2 linked regions of the Tistrella mobilis genome follow. The protein of the gene in region 2 binds, or shares a complex with, the protein of the main gene of each other region. Links are inferred from orthologs where the notes say so. Each region holds a gene or a part of one and is shown on either strand. Other genes may lie near its edges. The genes, in order: groL and metK.

Region 1 (13,085 bases), 2.6 Mb from region 2 along the record:
CCAGCCGGCCCGCTTCGGGCGGCGGGTTCCTTTCCGGTCTGTTCGGCGGCGGCAGCCGCCAGGCTCAGCAGCCGCAGCCCCGCCAGGCCTATGGTCAGCAGGGTTACGGTCAGCAGCAGCCGGGATATGGCCAGCAGCCGGGCGGGGCGCCGTGGGGCGCACAGCCGCAGCGCTCCGGCGGCGGCTTCCTGGCCGGTGCAGCGCAGACCGCCATGGGTGTCGCCGGCGGCGTGGTGCTCGGCAACATGATCGCCGGCATGCTGGCGCCGGATGAAGCCATGGCAGCTGCCACTGAAGCCATGCCCGAGGAGCTTGATCCCGCGGCCGACATGATGGCCGACGAGGGGGGCGACTTCTTCGGCGGCGAGGAAGAATTGTTCTGATTTTTCATCGGGCTGCCTGCCCCCGCACAGCCCGATGACACGACGTTCGGCGAAGTTGTCCTCGAGACCCCTGGCACTTCGCTGACACCGGCCGGCACGGCCATTTCGACCCTGCCCACGTCTCGTGCCGGTCTGCTTCCGCCCCGTCCGCCCTGACGGCCGGAAGCCTTGCCCACCCGATCCGGTTGCCCCCGGATCGGTCGCCGATGCGGAAGTGACTTGGCCGGGAAGCGGTTCACCGTTTCCCGGCTTTTTTTGTCCACTCAGGCATCGTCACCGGCAAAGATCATGATGCGGAACAGTTCGGAAAAGCCGGCGCGGGTGTAGAGCGACGCACCGTCGACCGATGCCTCCAGACAGCAGGCGAGGGCGCCCCGCATCTCCATCAGGTGCAGGGCATGATCGACCAGCCGGCTGCCATATCCGCGCCCCTGCCAGGCCGGCAATGTGCCGACGTCGTCGAGTCGGGCGATTCTGCCGGCCATGGACAAAGTCGCCGAGCACACCGGTTCGCCGTCGACAAAACCGGTCAGGTGAACCAGCCGATGCCCGGCATGCCGGGCCGCCTTATGGCGCTCGCGATACTGCCGTGAAGCCTCGGGCCCGCCGCCGAAGGCTTCAGCCAACGGGCGGCCCCAGACATCCAGATCATCAATCGCCCGGATCGTGAGATCCGTCCCGGCCGTCTTGCATCGATGCTGCCGGTTCGCAGGATCTATCATCATCGCCGTCGTCATTCCGGACGGCGTCAGCCCGTAGCCGGCGGCCCAGGCCTCATAGACTGGTACGCGGTCTTCGGGCAGCGCAAGCGAGAAGGGCAGGCCGGAGCCGGCCATGAAGGCAACTCCGTGTTCGGCCGCTGCGTCCGGTGCCGCAGCCGGCAGATGCAGCGACAGCAGGTTCAGGCCGCCGGTCTCCACGCCGGTGACATAAGCCCGAACCTTGGAGCCGAAGGCTTCGCGCTGTACACTGATCGCCGTGAAAAAGTGATCTTCGGCGCGATACCAGTTGGGAATCGCTGTCCCGTGTCGGAGGTCGGTCATATCGATCCCTTGCGTCCTGGTCCCACACCGGCTGGCAGCGGGACGCGGCAGAATGCATCAAGATAAGGCACCGGTCCATCAGGCCATGTGTCGTGTTGTCGCTCCGGCCGTAACTCCAATGTCATTTTCCATAATGTTGCTTATGCGACTTTGATAAATCCCCGGAAGGGCGCGGTTTTAAGCCCGGGTGCCAGCCGAACCAGACGAGCCGGATCTCCGTCCTGCTCGGAGGGACGAAGCCCGGGCCGGGCCTGAGATTGCGGACGAGTCGCTGGTCCAGGTGCGTACAACATAAACAAGCCGGCCTCCATGCAACGCAACAGGTGCAATCCCGACTGAATCGGTCTTATATAGACCGGACCACCCGAACCCGACCGGGAGCCCGCATTCCATGAGCCTTCTTGCCCAAACCCGGATCTCCGTACTGGACCTGTCGCCGATCAGGGCCGGCCATCCGATTGCCCAGAGCTATGCCGACAGCCTCGCCCTCGCCCGCCATGTCGACGAGCTGGGCTATACCCGCTACTGGCTGGCGGAACACCACAACATTCCCGGCGTGGCCAGTTCCGCGACCGTCATCCTCATCGGCCATATTGCCGGAGGCACGCGCCGGATTCGCGTCGGATCTGGCGGCATCATGCTGCCCAACCACGCCCCCTTGATTGTGGCTGAACAGTTCGGCACGCTTGAAAGCCTTTATCCGGGCCGTATCGACCTGGGCCTCGGCCGGGCTCCCGGGACAGACGGGCTGACCGCCCGGGCGCTGCGCCGCGATCTGGCCGGCCGGCCCGAGGACTTCCCTGCCCTGCTGATGGAACTGCGCGGTTTCCTGGCAAAGCCAGAATCGTCGTCGCCGCGCCGGGTGCGCGCCATTCCGGGTGAGGGCCTTGAGGTGCCGATCTGGCTGCTCGGCTCCAGCGATTTCAGCGCACGCCTTGCCGGCAAGCTCGGCCTGCCCTTTGCCTTCGCCGGCCAGTTCGCACCGCGCTACATGCTGGAAGCGCTGGCGATCTATCGCCGGGCCTTCGAGCCGTCCGAGACGCTGCGGGCTCCCTACGCCATGATCGGCACCAATGTCATCGCCGCCGAATCCGACGATGAGGCCGACTATCTGTCGACCTCGGCCAAGCAGCATGTGCTGAACCTGATCCGCAACGATATGCAGCCACTGGCACCGCCGGTGGACGACATGGATGCGCTCTGGTCGGTGCACGAGGCCCGCGCCGTCGAGGATTTCCTCGGGGCCTCGGTCATCGGTGGCCGCGAGACCGTGCGCAAGGGACTGGAGCGGCTGATCGGACTGACCGGAGCGAATGAGGTCATGATCAATGCCGCGATCTATGACCAGGATCTCCGCCGGCGGTCGTTCTCGATCGTCTCGGAACTGAAGGCAGAGGCGGCAGAAGCCGCCTGAAACGCACGGCAGGTCTGACCCGTGCGGAAATCCACGGGATGGACCTGCGGTGGTTCATCATGGACCCGGGGCGGCGGCGGCGGTATGAAAGAGGCCCGACACGGCCGAAGCCGCCCCTCCATCCAGATGGAAGCCGCCCGATGACGGACGCTGCCCCGCCCAGCACCGCCCTGCCCGATGATGCAGCCATGGACCGCCGCGACATCCGGGCCCTGCTTCGGGTCATGGCAAGGCTGCGCGATCCTCAAACCGGCTGCCCCTGGGATGTTGCCCAGGATTTCTCGACCATCGCGCCCTATACGATCGAGGAAGCCTACGAGGTCGCAGACGCCATCGACCGCGGCTCCATGGCAGATCTTGTCGACGAACTGGGCGACCTGCTGCTTCAGGTGGTGTTTCACGCCCGCATGGCCGAAGAAGCCGGCGCCTTCGCCTTCCCGGATGTGGTCGAGGCGATCGTGACCAAGATGATCCGCCGGCACCCTCATGTTTTTACCCGGGAGGGCGGCGCCGACCAGGATGCCGTGCGGCGGCGCTGGGAGGATATCAAAGCCGAGGAACGCGCTGCCAAGGCCGCCCGCGCCGATGCCGCCTCCCCCAGCCTGCTGGATGATGTCGGCCGCGCCATGCCGGCACTGATGCGCGCCGCCAAGCTCGGCAAGCGCGCGGCCCGGATCGGTTTCGACTGGCCCGACGCCCGGGATGTGCTCGACAAGGTCGCCGAAGAGACGGCGGAGCTGCGTGAGGCCATGACGGCAGGCCATGACGATGCCGTGCGGGAAGAGGTCGGCGACCTTCTGTTCAGCGTGGCTCAGCTGGCCCGCAAACTTCATCTTGATCCCGAAGATGCCCTGCGCCGGGCCGATGCCAAGTTCGAGCGGCGCTTTCGGGCCCTCGAAACCAGGCTCGCCCCTGAAGAAGGCGGCAGACCGGTTGATGCCGACCGGCTGGAAGCGCTCTGGCAGGCCGTCAAGGCTTCAGAAGCCGAAGCCGCCCGCACAGCTCAAGACTCCCCCGGACCAGAAGACAAGGAGACGACGTGATGTCCGACCGCCTGACCGTCCTGATCACCGGCGCCACCGCCGGATTCGGCGCTGCCCTCGCCCGCGCCTATGCCGCCTCCGGCGACCGTCTGGTGCTGGTCGGGCGCCGTACCGAGCGTCTTGAAGCGCTGAAAGCCGAACTCGGCGGCGAGGTGCATGTCGTCACCCTCGACGTGCGCGATCGCAAGGCCGTGGAAGAAGCCATGGCCGCCCTGCCCGCCCCCTTCGACGCCGTCGACGTGCTGATCAACAATGCCGGCCTCGCCCTCGGCCTCAACCCCGCCCCCAGCGCCGATCTCGACGACTGGGACACGATGATCGACACCAATATCAAGGGCCTGACCTATATGACCCGGGCGATGCTGCCGGGGATGGTCGCTCGCGATCGCGGCCACATCATCAATCTGGGCTCGGTGGCCGGCACCTATCCCTATCCGGGCGGCAATGTCTATGGCGGCACCAAGGCCTTCGTGCACCAGTTCTCGCTGAATCTGCGCGCCGATCTGCTGGGAGCGAATGTCCGCGTCACCAGCATCGAGCCGGGCATGGCGGATACCGAGTTCAGCACCGTACGCTTCGGCGGCGACAAAGAACGGGCCGCCAAGGTCTATGAAGGCATGACGCCGATGAGCGCCGACGACATCGCAAACGTCATCCACTGGGTCAGCAAAACCCCCCGGCACGTCAACATCAACGTGCTGGAGCTGATGCCGGTCATGCAGGCCTTCAACGCCTTTGCGGTGAAGCGCGGCTGAGCCGGACACCACCCGCCACGGCACCGCCCGCCCCGATACGATCGGGGCGGGTTTTTCTTGCCGGGAAATCAGCCGATAACCACTTAGCTGAAAAAAGAAAAGGCCGCAGCCCCGTTTCCGGGACTGCAGCCTCCGTCGATATAGGCCGTCGATCCGAAGATCGGGTCGGCTGGTATCGGTTGGATCAGAAGTCCATACCGCCCATGCCACCCATGCCGCCCATGCCACCGGCCGGAGCAGCGTCCTTCTTCTCGGGCTTCTCGGCGACCATGGCCTCGGTGGTGATCAGCAGACCGACAACCGACGCGGCATCCTGCAGCGCGCTGCGGACAACCTTCACCGGGTCGATGATGCCGGCCTTGACCAGGTCGGTGTACTCGCCCTTCTGCGCGTCGAAGCCCCAGTTGGTGTCGTCGCTCTCGGCCAGCTTACCGGCCACGACGGCGCCATCGACGCCGGCATTGTCGGCGATCTGACGCACCGGACGGGTCAGGGCGCGACGGACGATGTCGATGCCGGTGGTCTGGTCGGCATTCGCACCGGCCAGGCCTTCAAGCGCCTTGGTGGCGTAGAGCAGCGCAGTGCCGCCGCCCGGCACGATGCCCTCTTCGACCGCAGCGCGGGTCGCATGCAGCGCGTCGTCGACGCGGTCCTTGCGCTCCTTCACCTCGGTCTCGGTGGCGCCGCCGACGCGGATCACCGCGACGCCGCCGGCCAGCTTCGCCAGACGCTCCTGCAGCTTCTCACGGTCGTAGTCCGAGGTGGTCTCCTCGATCTGCGCCTTGATCTGCGCGACGCGACCCTGGATCTCCTCCTTCTCGCCCGCACCGTCGACGATGGTGGTGTCGTCCTTGGTGATGCGAACGGTCTTGGCAGTGCCCAGCATGTCGACGGTGACCGTCTCCAGCTTGATGCCCAGATCTTCAGAGATCACCTGGCCGCCGGTCAGGATCGCGATGTCCTGCAGCATGGCCTTGCGGCGATCGCCGAAGCCCGGCGCCTTGACGGCGGCGACGCGCAGCCCGCCGCGCAGCTTGTTCACGACCAGGGTCGCCAGGGCCTCGCCCTCGACGTCCTCGGCGATGATCAGCAGCGGACGGTTCTGCTGCACGACGGCCTCGAGGACCGGCAGCATCGGCTGAAGGCTGGAGAGCTTCTTCTCGTAGAGAAGGATCAGCGGGCTGTCGAGTTCCGCTTCCATCTTCTCCGCGTTGGTCACGAAGTACGGCGACACGTAGCCACGGTCGAACTGCATGCCCTCGACGACATCCAGCTCGGTCAGCAGGCTCTTCGCCTCTTCGACCGTGATCACGCCTTCCTTGCCGACCTTCTGCATGGCCTCGGCGATCATCTCGCCGATCTCACGCTCGCCATTGGCCGAAATGGTGCCGACCTGGGCAATCTCGTCCGAGGTGTTGATCGGGTTGGCGCGCGACTTCAGGGTCTCGACGACCTTGGCGACGGCCTGGTCGATGCCGCGCTTCAGGTCCATCGGGTTCATGCCGGCGGCGACGGCCTTCAGGCCCTCGTTGAAGATCGCCTGGGCGAGAACGGTGGCGGTGGTGGTGCCGTCACCGGCGTTGTCAGCGGTCTTCGAGGCAACCTCGCGAACCAACTGCGCGCCCATGTTCTCGAACTTGTCCGACAGCTCGATTTCCTTGGCGACCGAGACACCGTCCTTGGTGATGCGCGGCGCGCCGAAGGACTTCTCGATCACGACGTTGCGGCCCTTCGGGCCCAGCGTCACCTTCACGGCATTGGCCAGGGCGTCGACACCGCGCTGAATCTTCACGCGCGCGTCGTTACCAAACTTGATTTCCTTGGCAGCCATGGTTCTTCCTCAAAAGCTCTGGTGTGGTCAGGGGATGGGACCCGCCTGGCGGCCATCCCGGTCCCTGGTCACGAAATTTGGTCCGGCGAATGCGGAACCGGATGCACGACGAAGGAGGGATCAGCCCTCGATCACGCCGAAGATGTCCTGCTCCTTCAGGATCAGGACGTCCTGGCCGTCGACCTTCACCTCGGTGCCCGACCACTTGCCGTAGAGGACGCGGTCGCCGACCTTCACGTCGAGCGCCACAACCTTGCCGTCCTCGCCGCGGACGCCATTGCCGACCGCAATGACTTCGCCCTGCTGCGGCTTCTCCTTGGCGGTGTCGGGGATGATGATGCCGCCGGCCGTCTTCTGCTCCTGCTCGATCGGGCGCACAACGACGCGATCATGCAGCGGACGAATCGCCATGAGTACTCTCCAGTCTGAGCGATTTCTGAGGATGTGCCCGGCCCGTTCAGGCTCTCCCGGATGGGCCGGACCTGCACGGGCTGTTTAGCACTCCTCAGGTAAGAGTGCTAGCAAATCGTTCAAGAGCTCCGGGCCCAAAAAAATCACGCGGGCGACACCGACGGCGAGAGATGCGGCCAGCGGGCCTGGAACCGGCTCAGATCCTGGGGTTTCAGGCGGACGGCGACATGGGCGACCGCTTCGTCGTCTTCCCGCTCCGCAATCTCGCCATGGGCATAAAGCCAGGCCAGGGCCTGGCCGTCCGAATGCGGCACGTCGAAATGGGCAAGCTCGTCACCGACCGCGAGCCGGGCGTCGATTGCGGCGAACAACCGGTCGAGCCCCTCGCCGGAGAGGGCCGAGCCCGCAACGGCATCTTCTGCGCGCGACGCCTCGTTCAGCACCCGCTCCCGCGCCTCGCCTTCCAGCATGTCGAGTTTGTTGCGGAATTCGAGCACGTCATCGGCAAGGCGATGCCCCATGCCCAGTTCGCCCAGCACATGGAGTACGTCGCGCCGCTGTGCACCGGTATCGGGATCGGCGATGTCGCGGACATGAATGATCAACGCCGCCTCGCGCACCTCTTCAAGCGTCGCCCGGAAAGCGGCGATCAGGCCGGTCGGCAGCTCGGAGACGAAACCCACGGTGTCGGACAGGATCACCCGCCGGCCGGAGGGCAGATCGAGCGCCCGCATGGTCGGGTCCAGCGTGGCGAACAGCATGTCTTTCGCCATCACCGAGGCACCGGTGACACGATTGAACAGCGTCGACTTACCGGCATTGGTATAGCCGACCAGGGCCACCACCGGATAGGGCACCTCGCGGCGCTTCTTGCGATGCAGTTCCCGGGTGCGGACGACTTCGGCGAGCTGAAGCTTCAGCTTGGCCATCTTGTCGTCGATGATCCGGCGGTCGGTTTCGATCTGGGTCTCACCAGGGCCGGCGAGGAAGCCGCGGCCACCGCGCTGCCGCTCCAGATGGGTCCAGCTGCGGACCAGACGGCTGCGCTGATAACCCAGGCGGGCAAGCTCGACCTGCAGCCGCCCCTCACGGGTACGGGCACGGTCGGCGAAAATTTCCAGAATCAGCCAGATCCGGTCGATGACCTTGACGTTCCAGGCCTTCTCCAGATTGCGCTGCTGGATGGGCGTCAGCGGCCGGTTCATCACCACCAGATCGACCGGTGCGGCTTCGAGCCTGGCCTTGATCTCCTCAACCTTGCCCGACCCCAGCAGGGTGGAAGGCCGCATGCGCGCAACCGGCACCACCAGCCCCTCGGCCACATCCAGGCCGAGCGCGCCGGTCAGTGCAACCCCTTCCTCCAGCCGCGCACGGATGCTGCGGACCGCTTCGGGATCATCCTCGACCGGGGCCGGCGCACCGCGCCGCTGCTCCTTGACGTCGGGCTGCAAAACCAGGGCCCGGGCCGGCAGATCGCCGTCGGGCCGGAAAATGATCTTATCGTCGGACAAACCGCTCCTTCATGCGCCGGGCGCAAAGGACAGGAAAGGTTGCGACATGATGTCGCCGGCGGTCGCCACCCCGCCCCCAGAAGGCGATGACAGGCCGCACGCGCAACCGCGGCGGCCTGGTCGGGAACCCTGCCGGACAGGGGAACCGCGCGGGCAGAGCACGTGTTCCCCGTCCGTCTCGACCATCAATGGTCGCCGTGATCCTTGTCGCGATCGCCCTGAGCCTGGGCATCGAACAGCTGGACCGGCACCGTCGGCATGACGGTCGAGATGGCATGCTTGTACACGAGCTGACTGTGCCCGTCCCTCCGCAGCAGCACGGAGAAGTTGTCGAACCAGGTCACGACACCTTGAAGCTTGACACCGTTGACCAGGAATACGGTCACCGGGGTCTTGTTCTTCCGGATGTAGTTCAGAAACACATCCTGGAGGTTCTGGTTCTTTTCAGACGCCATGGAGGCACCCCTTCTTGTTATCATGCGGCGATTTTGGTCTGTCTCCCGGCCGCCGCGACCGCTTTTCGGGTCTTAGCCGGGATCTTTGTCGAGCCGGTTGCCGGGCGTCCCCCGCCCGGGTACCGCGTGCCATCACACGCCGGCCCGGAGCCATACCATATCGGACCGCCCGATCAGGTAAGACCCATCGCCGAAGTTACAAGGTCGTGCAGGTGGCGGCAATCGACAACCCGGAGATCTGCGCGCGTAAGCACACCCTCGTCCAGGCTGGTGCCGTCATGGACCAGGAGGATACCGGTGCAGCCGGCCGCCCGGGCGCAGTCCATGTCGACCAGCGCATCGCCGACAAACCAGACATTCGGACCGGCTTCACGACCGACCGATGCCAAGGCCTCAATGACCGGTGCCGCATCCGGTTTGTCACGGGCGGCATCACCGGCCCCCAGCAAGGCCCCGAACCGATCCCCCCAGCCCAGATGCGCCACCTCCGCGCGCAGAAAAGGCCCCTGCTTGTTGCTGACCACACCGAGCGGGATTCCCTGCCCCGCCAGCAGGTCGAGCAGGTCTGCGGCGCCATCCATGGCCGCCACGGTTTCGAGATGCCGCTTGGCGTAGGCTGCCTTGAAACGCAGCGCCGCCTCCTGCCAGCGGTCTCCGAAGATTTCGGGAAAGGTATCGCGCATCGAGCGCCGGATGCGCAGCCGCCCCTCTTCCGGTGTCAGGGCCGGCGGCTTGTCATAGGCGATCATGACATCGTTATAGGCGGCGAGAATCGCCCCCCAGGCATCGACCAGGGTATGATCCCAGTCGAACAGCACGGCATTGGGACGGCCGAGCCGGGCAAAGGCCTCGGCATCGTCGATCCCGGTCACAGGCGCAGTCATGGTCATACGAGGGCGAGGCTCCGGGTCGGGGCGGTTCAAACGGGGATGGATCAGAAGAATTCGAGGCGGACGGAGAACAGCTTCTCGACTTTGCGGATGCTGTCGGCCAGCGCAAAGAGCACGATCCGGTCCCGAGCCTTGATCACCGTGTCGCCATCGGGGGCAATCACCCTGCCCTCGCGGACCACCGCGCCAATGATAACGCCTTGCGGCAGGCCGGTTTCCCTGAGCGGTCGACCGACCAGGGGCGACGTTTCCAGCGCATCTGCCTCGATGATTTCGCCACCGCCGTCCTGAAGACTGTAGACCGCATGGATGCGGCCGCGGCGGACATGCTGCAGGATCCGCGACACGGTCACCGCGCGCGGATTGATCACCACGTCGACGCCCAGAGAGCTGATCAGCGGCGGGTAGGTCGGGTTGTTGACCAGCGCCATCGCCCGCTTGCAGCCCATGCGCTTGGCCAGCAGGGCCGAAAGAATGTTGGATTCGTCGTCATTGGTGACGGTGACGATCGTTTCGGCACCGCCGGTATTGGCATCACCCAGCAGATCCGGGTCGAGCCCGCTGCCCGAAAGCACCAGGCTGTGGGTCAGCTGATCGGCGATCCGCTCCGCCCGATGGCGATCCGCCTCGATCAGTTTAATGTTCAGCCGCGGCTGGAGCTTTTCGAGCTGCGAGACCAGGAACAGGCCGATATTGCCGCCGCCCACCACGATGATCCGGCGTGCCTCGCGCTCTTCGAAGCCGAAGATCGCCATGGCCCGCGGCACGTGCTCACGATCGGCAACGAAATAGATCTGATCGCCGGCAATGATCTGGTCGCGCGGGGTCGGCACGATCATCCGGTCCCCGCGGATGATCGAAACGATCCGGAGGGTGAGATCGGGAAACAGCTCGGTCAGCTGGGAGAGCGGTGTGTTGACCACCGGGCAGGAGGCGTCTGCCTTCAGGCTGACCAGATAGACACGGTCGCCCGCAAACGGGATCACATCCGTCGCCCCCGGCACCTTCAGGCGCCGGCCGATCGCCCGCGCAACCTCCAGCTCCGGCGAGATGATCACGTCGATGGGCAGGTTCTCACGGCTGAACAGATCCGCCCACATCGGCTGCAGATAGCCCTGATGGCGGACGCGCGCGATCTTGGTCGGCACGTTGAACAGCGCATGCGCCACCTGGCAGGCGACCATATTGACCTCGTCCGAGGCCGTAACCGCGATCAGCATATCAGCATCGGCGGCACCCGCCTGCTCGAGCACGTCCGGATGCGAGGCATAGCCGATCAGCCCCTTGATCTCGAGCGATTCCGACAGCTTGCGGATCAGGTCTTCCGACTGATCGATGACGGTGATGTCGTTCTCTTCACGCACCAGAGAGCGCGCGATGTTGTGTCCCACCTGGCCGGCGCCGCAGATGATGACCTTCATATGGCCCTGCCCTTTCGACGGTCTGCCAGTGGGTTACGATGAAGTATTGATGCCGAGGCTCTTGAGCTTGCGGTGCAACGCCGAGCGTTCCATACCCACAAAGCTCGCCGTCCGCGACACGTTGCCGTTGAAACGGGCGACCTGGGCCTTCAGGTAATTGCGCTCGAACACCTCGCGCGCATCGCGCAGCGGCAGGCCCATGATCTCGCCGTCCTCCGAGGGATTGACCAGGGCAGGCGCCCCCGCTCCCAGCTCCGGCGGCAGCATTTCGGCACGGATCTCGGTCTGGGCATCACCCGGCGCCATGATCAGCAGCCACTCGATGACGTTACGCAGCTGACGGACATTGCCCGGCCATTCCCCGGCCTGAAGCACGGCCAGCGCATCGGCGCCCAGACTGCGCGGCGGCAGCCCTGACATCGCGGCAGCCCGCGCCATGAAGTGACGTGCCAGCTCCGGGATGTCGTCGCGACGCTCTTTCAGGCTTGGCACCTTGAGCGGCACGACGTTCAGCCGATAGAACAGATCTTCACGGAAACGGCCGGACTGGATCTCGCTCGCCAGATCGCGGTTGGTGGCAGCCACCACCCGCACATCCACCTCGATCGGCCGCTCACCGCCAAGCCGGGTGAAGCGCTGTTCATGCAGGGCGCGCACCACCTTGCCCTGGGTTTCCATCGGCAGGTCCGAAACCTCGTCCAGGAACAGCGTGCCGGAATGTGCCTGCTCGAACAGCCCGAGCTTACGCGGCGTGTCGGGGCCGAGCGCACCCGGCTCCGCACCGAACAGCTCCGCCTCCACCCGATCGGGCGTCATGATGGCGCAGTTCAGCACCACGAACGGAGCATCGGCACGGCGCGACTGCGTATGGATCCGCCGGGCCGCCACTTCCTTGCCGGCGCCGGCGGGACCGGTCACGAGCACGCGACTGTTGGTCGGCGCGACCCGCTCGATCGTGTGCCGCAGCTGACGCACCGCTGCCGATGTGCCGATCAGCTCGGCGTCACCGCCGGTACGCTTCTTAAGGTCGGCAACCTCGCGGCGCAGCTTGGCATGTTCGATGGCGTTGCGCACCACCAGCAGCAGACGGTCTGATTTGAAGGGTTTCTCGATAAAATCATAGGCACCTTCGCGGATGGCGGTGACCGCCGTCTCGATGGTGCCATGACCGCTGAACATCACCACCGGCAGGCCGGGATGATCACGTACGATCTCGGACAGAATGCCCATACCGTCGAGCCGGCTGCCATCGAGCCAGATGTCGAGCAGCACCATATCGGGCAGCCGGGCCGCGACCTCGGCCAGCGCCTCGTCGCTGTTGCGCGCCGTCCGGGCGGTGTAGCCCTCGTCGCGGAGCAGTTCAGCGACAAGGTGCCGGATGTCGTCTTCGTCATCGACGATCAGAATGTCCGATGGCATCGCGTCAGGGCCTTGTAGAACCAGAAGAGCTGTTGGGACCGTCCTGCGGTGGCGTGGAGTGCCGGTTATCTGACGCGGCCGCGCCGGGGACGGCACCCGGATCGGCCAGGGGCAGCTCCAGTGTCGCCACTGCCCCGATGATACGCCCGTCCGCCGATCGACGGTCGTCGATCGACAGGCGGCCGCCGTGATCTTCCATGATCTTGCGCACGATGGCGAGGCCCAAACCCGTTCCCTTCACCTTGGTCGTGACGTAAGGCTCGGTCAGGCGCCCGCGGAACGCCTCGGGCAGGCCCTTGCCGGCGTCCTCGACCGTGATCACGGCCCGCTTGTCCTGCGCATCCAGAGCGATCCGGATCATCCGACGCTCTTCGGGAAGGTCCTTGACCGCCACACCCTCGCCCTCGGCGACACCATCGACCGCCTGGGCGGCATTGACCAGCAGATTGGTCAGGGCCTGCCCCAGCAATCGCGCATCCGCCCGCACCATCACCGGCCCGTCCGGGCGT
Region 2 (4,363 bases):
GGAACCGCAAGGGGTTTATCCACAGCATACCGCCCCGGGGATGCGCAGCGGTTGCAGATCCGCCCTGCGATACGGTCAAGAGCGCTGGAAACTCATGAACACCGGCACGCGCCCGGCAGCGCGGGCCTTCGCCTCATAGCGGGTCTCGATCTGGCCTTCCGGCCGCCGCTGCCAGTCGCCCGGCCGGCGGGCCTCCCAGACGAAATCGGGATGGGCGCGAACATGAGCAAGCGTCCAGGCACAAAGATCGGTGTGGTCGGTGGCTGCGATCAGCCGGCCGCCCGGCCGGATCACCCGGGCGAGACCTGCGACCGTCTCCGTCTGGATGAAGCGGCGCTTATTGTGGCGACGCTTGGGCCAGGGGTCGGAAAACAGCAGATAAACGCGGGCAAGCGAGGCATCGGGCAGGGCATCGAGCAGCTTTGCCGCATCATCGCCCAGCACCCGGACATTGCGCAGGCCGCGACGCTCCAGCTCCACCAGGAAGGCCGACATACCCCCGATATAGGGCTCGCAGCCGATGAAGCCGGTATCCGGCTCGGCCTCGGCCCGGGCAATCAGATGCTCGCCGCCGCCAAAGCCGATCTCGACTGCGATTTCGCGCATCGGCCGATCGAACAGCCGGGCGGGGTCCAGTTGCGTGCCCGGCTCCGGCAGATCGATCGCCAGCTCGGGCAGGGTTTCTTCCATTGCCCGGCTGCGCCCGGCCTTGAGCGGACGCCCCACCCGCCGGCCAAAATGGCGGCGGCCCATGCTCTCACCGGCAGCATCCGCTGCGGTCTCGGTCCCGGTGGTCCGGGTATCGTCGGCGCTGGTCATCGTCGGCACGGGTCCGGCTTGCGGCTGAAGATCGGGTCGAAAACGCAACGGGGCGGCGGCCGTTGCCGGCCGCCGCCCCGCTGATCGCACGAATGGGGATCAGAGCACAAGCTGCTTGATCGTGTCGGCGAGGTCGGTCTTCTCCCACGAGAAGCCGCCATCGGCCTCGGGGTCACGGCCGAAATGACCATAGGCCGCCGTCCGGCCGAAAATCGGCCGGTTCAGCTTCAGATGTTCGCGAATGCCACGGGGCGTCAGGTTCATCGCTTCGCGGAGCGCCTTCTCAAGCTTAGCCTCGTCGACCTGGCCGGTGCCGTAGGTATCGACATAGACCGACAGCGGGTGCGAGACGCCGATCGCATAGGCAAGCTGAATGGTGCAGCGATCGGCAAGGCCGGCTGCCACCACATTCTTCGCCAGATAGCGTGCGGCATAGGCAGCCGAGCGGTCGACTTTGGTGGGATCCTTGCCCGAGAATGCGCCGCCGCCATGAGGAGCGGCACCACCATAGGTGTCGACGATGATCTTGCGGCCGGTGAGGCCGGCATCACCGTCGGGACCGCCGATCACGAAGTTGCCGGTCGGGTTGATGTAGAGCCCGGCATCGTCGCACATCCAGCCGGACGGCAGCGAGGCCTCGATCACCGGCAGGACGGCCGCGCGGACATCCTCCTGCGACGCCGATGCCAGATGCTGGGTCGACAGCACGATCGAGGTCGCGCGGACCGGCTTGCCGTCCACATATTCCAGCGTTACCTGGCTCTTGGCATCGGGGCCGAGCACCGAGATATCGCCCGAACGGCGGGCCGTGCGCAGGTTGCGCAGGATGGTGTGGGCATAATGGATCGGCGCCGGCATCAGCGCATCGGTCTCGCGGCAGGCATAGCCGAACATGATACCCTGGTCGCCGGCACCCTCGTCCTTGTTGCCCGTGGCATCCACGCCCATGGCGATGTCAGCCGACTGTTCATGCAGCAGGACCTCGACCTTCGCCGTGTTCCAGTGAAAGCCGTCCTGTTCGTAGCCGATGTCGCGGATCACCTCTCTGGCGACACGCTCGATCGTTGCCGGAGACGTGTCGCCGTGCGAGCGGATCTCGCCTGCGATCACCACGCGGTTGGTGGTGGCGAGCGTCTCGCATGCGACGCGGGAATACGGGTCTGCGGCAAGCAGATGATCAAGCACCGCATCCGAAATCCGATCACAGATCTTGTCCGGATGTCCTTCGGAGACGGATTCGCTCGTAAAAAGATAGTTGCTGCGGGCCATGGCGCGTGTTCAACCCCTCAAGAACCGACGACGGACCACGAACTCGGAATCCGCGGTCCGGGCACCAGTGCGGGCGGCAACCGCGCCGGTGCCAGTTTAAGGACTCCGTGCGTCTGGGTTCTCGGCAGATGACGCGACCGCGCACCACCAAGCCCACTTAGCGCACTGTTTAACGTGGCGGCAAGCGGCACAAATCCGACCACGGACGATGTAGCGACATCCACGCCTACGCCGGGTGCGCTATCGACACCCTACATATTCACGCGGAAGTTTCAACTTCGTCGTCAGATGAAACTTTCACGGTGCGACGTCGGAATCAAGAGCGCTTTTTTGGGAGGCGGTCGCAAGGCCGTCACTGATGGTTCGGGCCAGTTCGACGACCCGCGCACGCGCACGCGGGTCGCGGATGCGAGAGAAATTGAAGGCCAGGGTCTGCGCTTCGGGTCCATCCATGACCAGCCAGTCGAACCCGTCGTCGATGCCGTCAGAGCCTTCTTCGGCCGTCACCGTTCCAACGTCTTCGTAAAAGAACGACACCGGAACATTGAGTGCATGCGCGATCAGGAACAAGCGGCCGGCACCAATACGGTTTGCCCCACGCTCGTATTTCTGAATCTGCTGGAACGTCAGGCCGACCCGCTGCCCCAGCTTTTCCTGGCTAAGCCCCATGAGCTGGCGGCGGAGCCGCACCCGGCCACCGACATGGGCATCAATTGGGTTCAGTCGCGTCGCCATCCGTTTCATCCCTCCTCGCTCACGGCTGCCTTCAATTCCGGCCCGTTTGTCAGGCGGATAGATGACATCACGCCATGGCATGGGTCAACCCCGGCGCGCGCATCGCAATTCCCGAAACGCGCATTCCGGGTTGCATTGCAAGGCCTACTCGCCTTTGATGACATGTGGCCCACGCTCCGATTGCCGGCTCCGGCGCCACGGCGTCGACAGGTAGCCGAACAACCGGCATGCGATCCGGCGCCGTCCGGTCAGACCCGCCACACGCGAAAGACGTCGCTCCTCAATCCGGAAGATATGCAGCCACCCTCAATTTCTCCTCCGTGGAACGCGAAGGAGAAAAGCGAGCACCAGAACGATCAGCCCCACTACCGCAACCGATCCGTCACCGACACGGGCATAAAGGGTCGGAGGCAGGGCGGTCGGCAGCGGCCCGTCCAGGACGCCCCGGCGATCCAGCTCCAGCAAGGCGATGACCCGCCCCAGCGGATCGACAATCGCGGAAATGCCGTTATTCGCCGCACGCACGAGCGGCAAGCCTTCCTCAATACTCCGCAGCCGCGCCGAGGCAAAATGCTGATGTGGCCCGGCCGTCAGGCCGAACCAGCCGTCATTGGTGACATTCAGCAAAAAGCCAGGCCGAAGGATGGTGGCGGCGCCCGCCGTCACCTCCCCTGGAAAGATCGCCTCATAGCAGATCAGCGGGCTCACCGGCGGCAGGCCAGGCAGCGCCAACGTCGCCGGCCCCGGTCCGGGGGTGAAGTCGATGCTACCAGCCGTGAGCTTCGGGAAGGGGTTTAGCTCGCGCAACGGTACGTATTCGCCGAAGGGGACCAGATGCGCCTTGTCGTAGACGCCCAGGATCCGTGCCTGATCATCGATCGCCATGACCGAATTGAACACCCGCGGCTGCGGTTCAGTTCCCGGGGGCGATCCGGCCGGAGGCGGCGTCCACTCCACGCGGGGCGCACCCGTTATCAGTAACCCGCCTGGCGGCACGGCACGGGCCAGCACCTCGCGGATCTCGGCTTCCTGCTGGGGATAGTAGCCGATCGCGGTTTCAGGCCAGATCACGTCAGTGACGGTGGCGAAGCCCGGCCCCCGGGTCAGATCGAGATGGGTGCGCAGATGCTGCGCCTTCATTCCGCCCCGCCACTTTTCCTTCTGGTCGATCGCTGCCTGGACGAGGCGGAGCTTTACCCCCGGCACCGTTGCTGTCTGATGGGTTTCGAGGCGCAGGGTACCCCACACGCCCGTCCCCAGCAGCACCGCCAGAATCAGGCCGCCGGTCATCAGTGCCGGCCGCCGGTCCTCCTGCCCCCGGATCAGTAGCAGCGCCGGGGCCGCAAAGACGGCAACGGCGAGCAGACCCATGCCATAGGTGCCGACGATTGCAGCCCCCTGCGCCAGGGCCGGGACGGCAAGGGCAGAGGCGCCGATCAGATTCCAGGGAAATCCCGTCAGGATATGGCCGCGCAGCCATTCGGCCACGATCCAGGCGACGGCCAGGAACAGCACCCGTCCCGGGCCCTGAGGGGCCGCG

The links.
Region 1: the proteins of metK (region 2) and groL are in contact, whole or in part, in a cryo-EM structure (PDB 8P4O), measured with the Escherichia coli proteins. The link is inferred for Tistrella mobilis from one-to-one orthologs.

Annotation. Positions count from the first base shown.
Region 1 is NZ_CP121017.1:2,327,863-2,340,947, forward strand. The notes cover bases 4,147-7,085. They hold groL (chaperonin GroEL), read right to left. Parts: upstream 6,470-7,085; coding sequence 4,823-6,469; downstream 4,147-4,822. Other genes in these bases: P7L68_RS16355 (SDR family oxidoreductase), read left to right, coding at 4,147-4,638; groES (co-chaperone GroES), read right to left, coding at 6,590-6,880; hflX (GTPase HflX), read right to left, coding at 7,024-7,085. Outside these bases: P7L68_RS16335 (DUF2076 domain-containing protein), read left to right, coding at 1-383; P7L68_RS16340 (GNAT family N-acetyltransferase), read right to left, coding at 647-1,426; P7L68_RS16345 (LLM class flavin-dependent oxidoreductase), read left to right, coding at 1,818-2,840; mazG (nucleoside triphosphate pyrophosphohydrolase), read left to right, coding at 2,981-3,883; more of P7L68_RS16355, read left to right, coding at 3,883-4,146; more of hflX, read right to left, coding at 7,086-8,391; RNA chaperone Hfq, read right to left, coding at 8,577-8,846; P7L68_RS16380 (HAD family hydrolase), read right to left, coding at 9,020-9,736; Trk system potassium transporter TrkA, read right to left, coding at 9,781-11,157; P7L68_RS16390 (sigma-54-dependent transcriptional regulator), read right to left, coding at 11,191-12,576; P7L68_RS16395 (ATP-binding protein), read right to left, coding at 12,581-13,085.
Region 2 is NZ_CP121017.1:4,885,818-4,890,180, reverse strand. The notes cover bases 4-2,827. They hold metK (methionine adenosyltransferase), read right to left. Parts: upstream 2,089-2,827; coding sequence 919-2,088; downstream 4-918. Other genes in these bases: P7L68_RS27665 (helix-turn-helix domain-containing protein), read right to left, coding at 2,386-2,823; P7L68_RS27675 (tRNA (guanosine(46)-N(7))-methyltransferase TrmB), read right to left, coding at 76-819. Outside these bases: lnt (apolipoprotein N-acyltransferase), read right to left, coding at 3,130-4,363. UniProt on the Escherichia coli protein: Catalyzes the formation of S-adenosylmethionine (AdoMet) from methionine and ATP.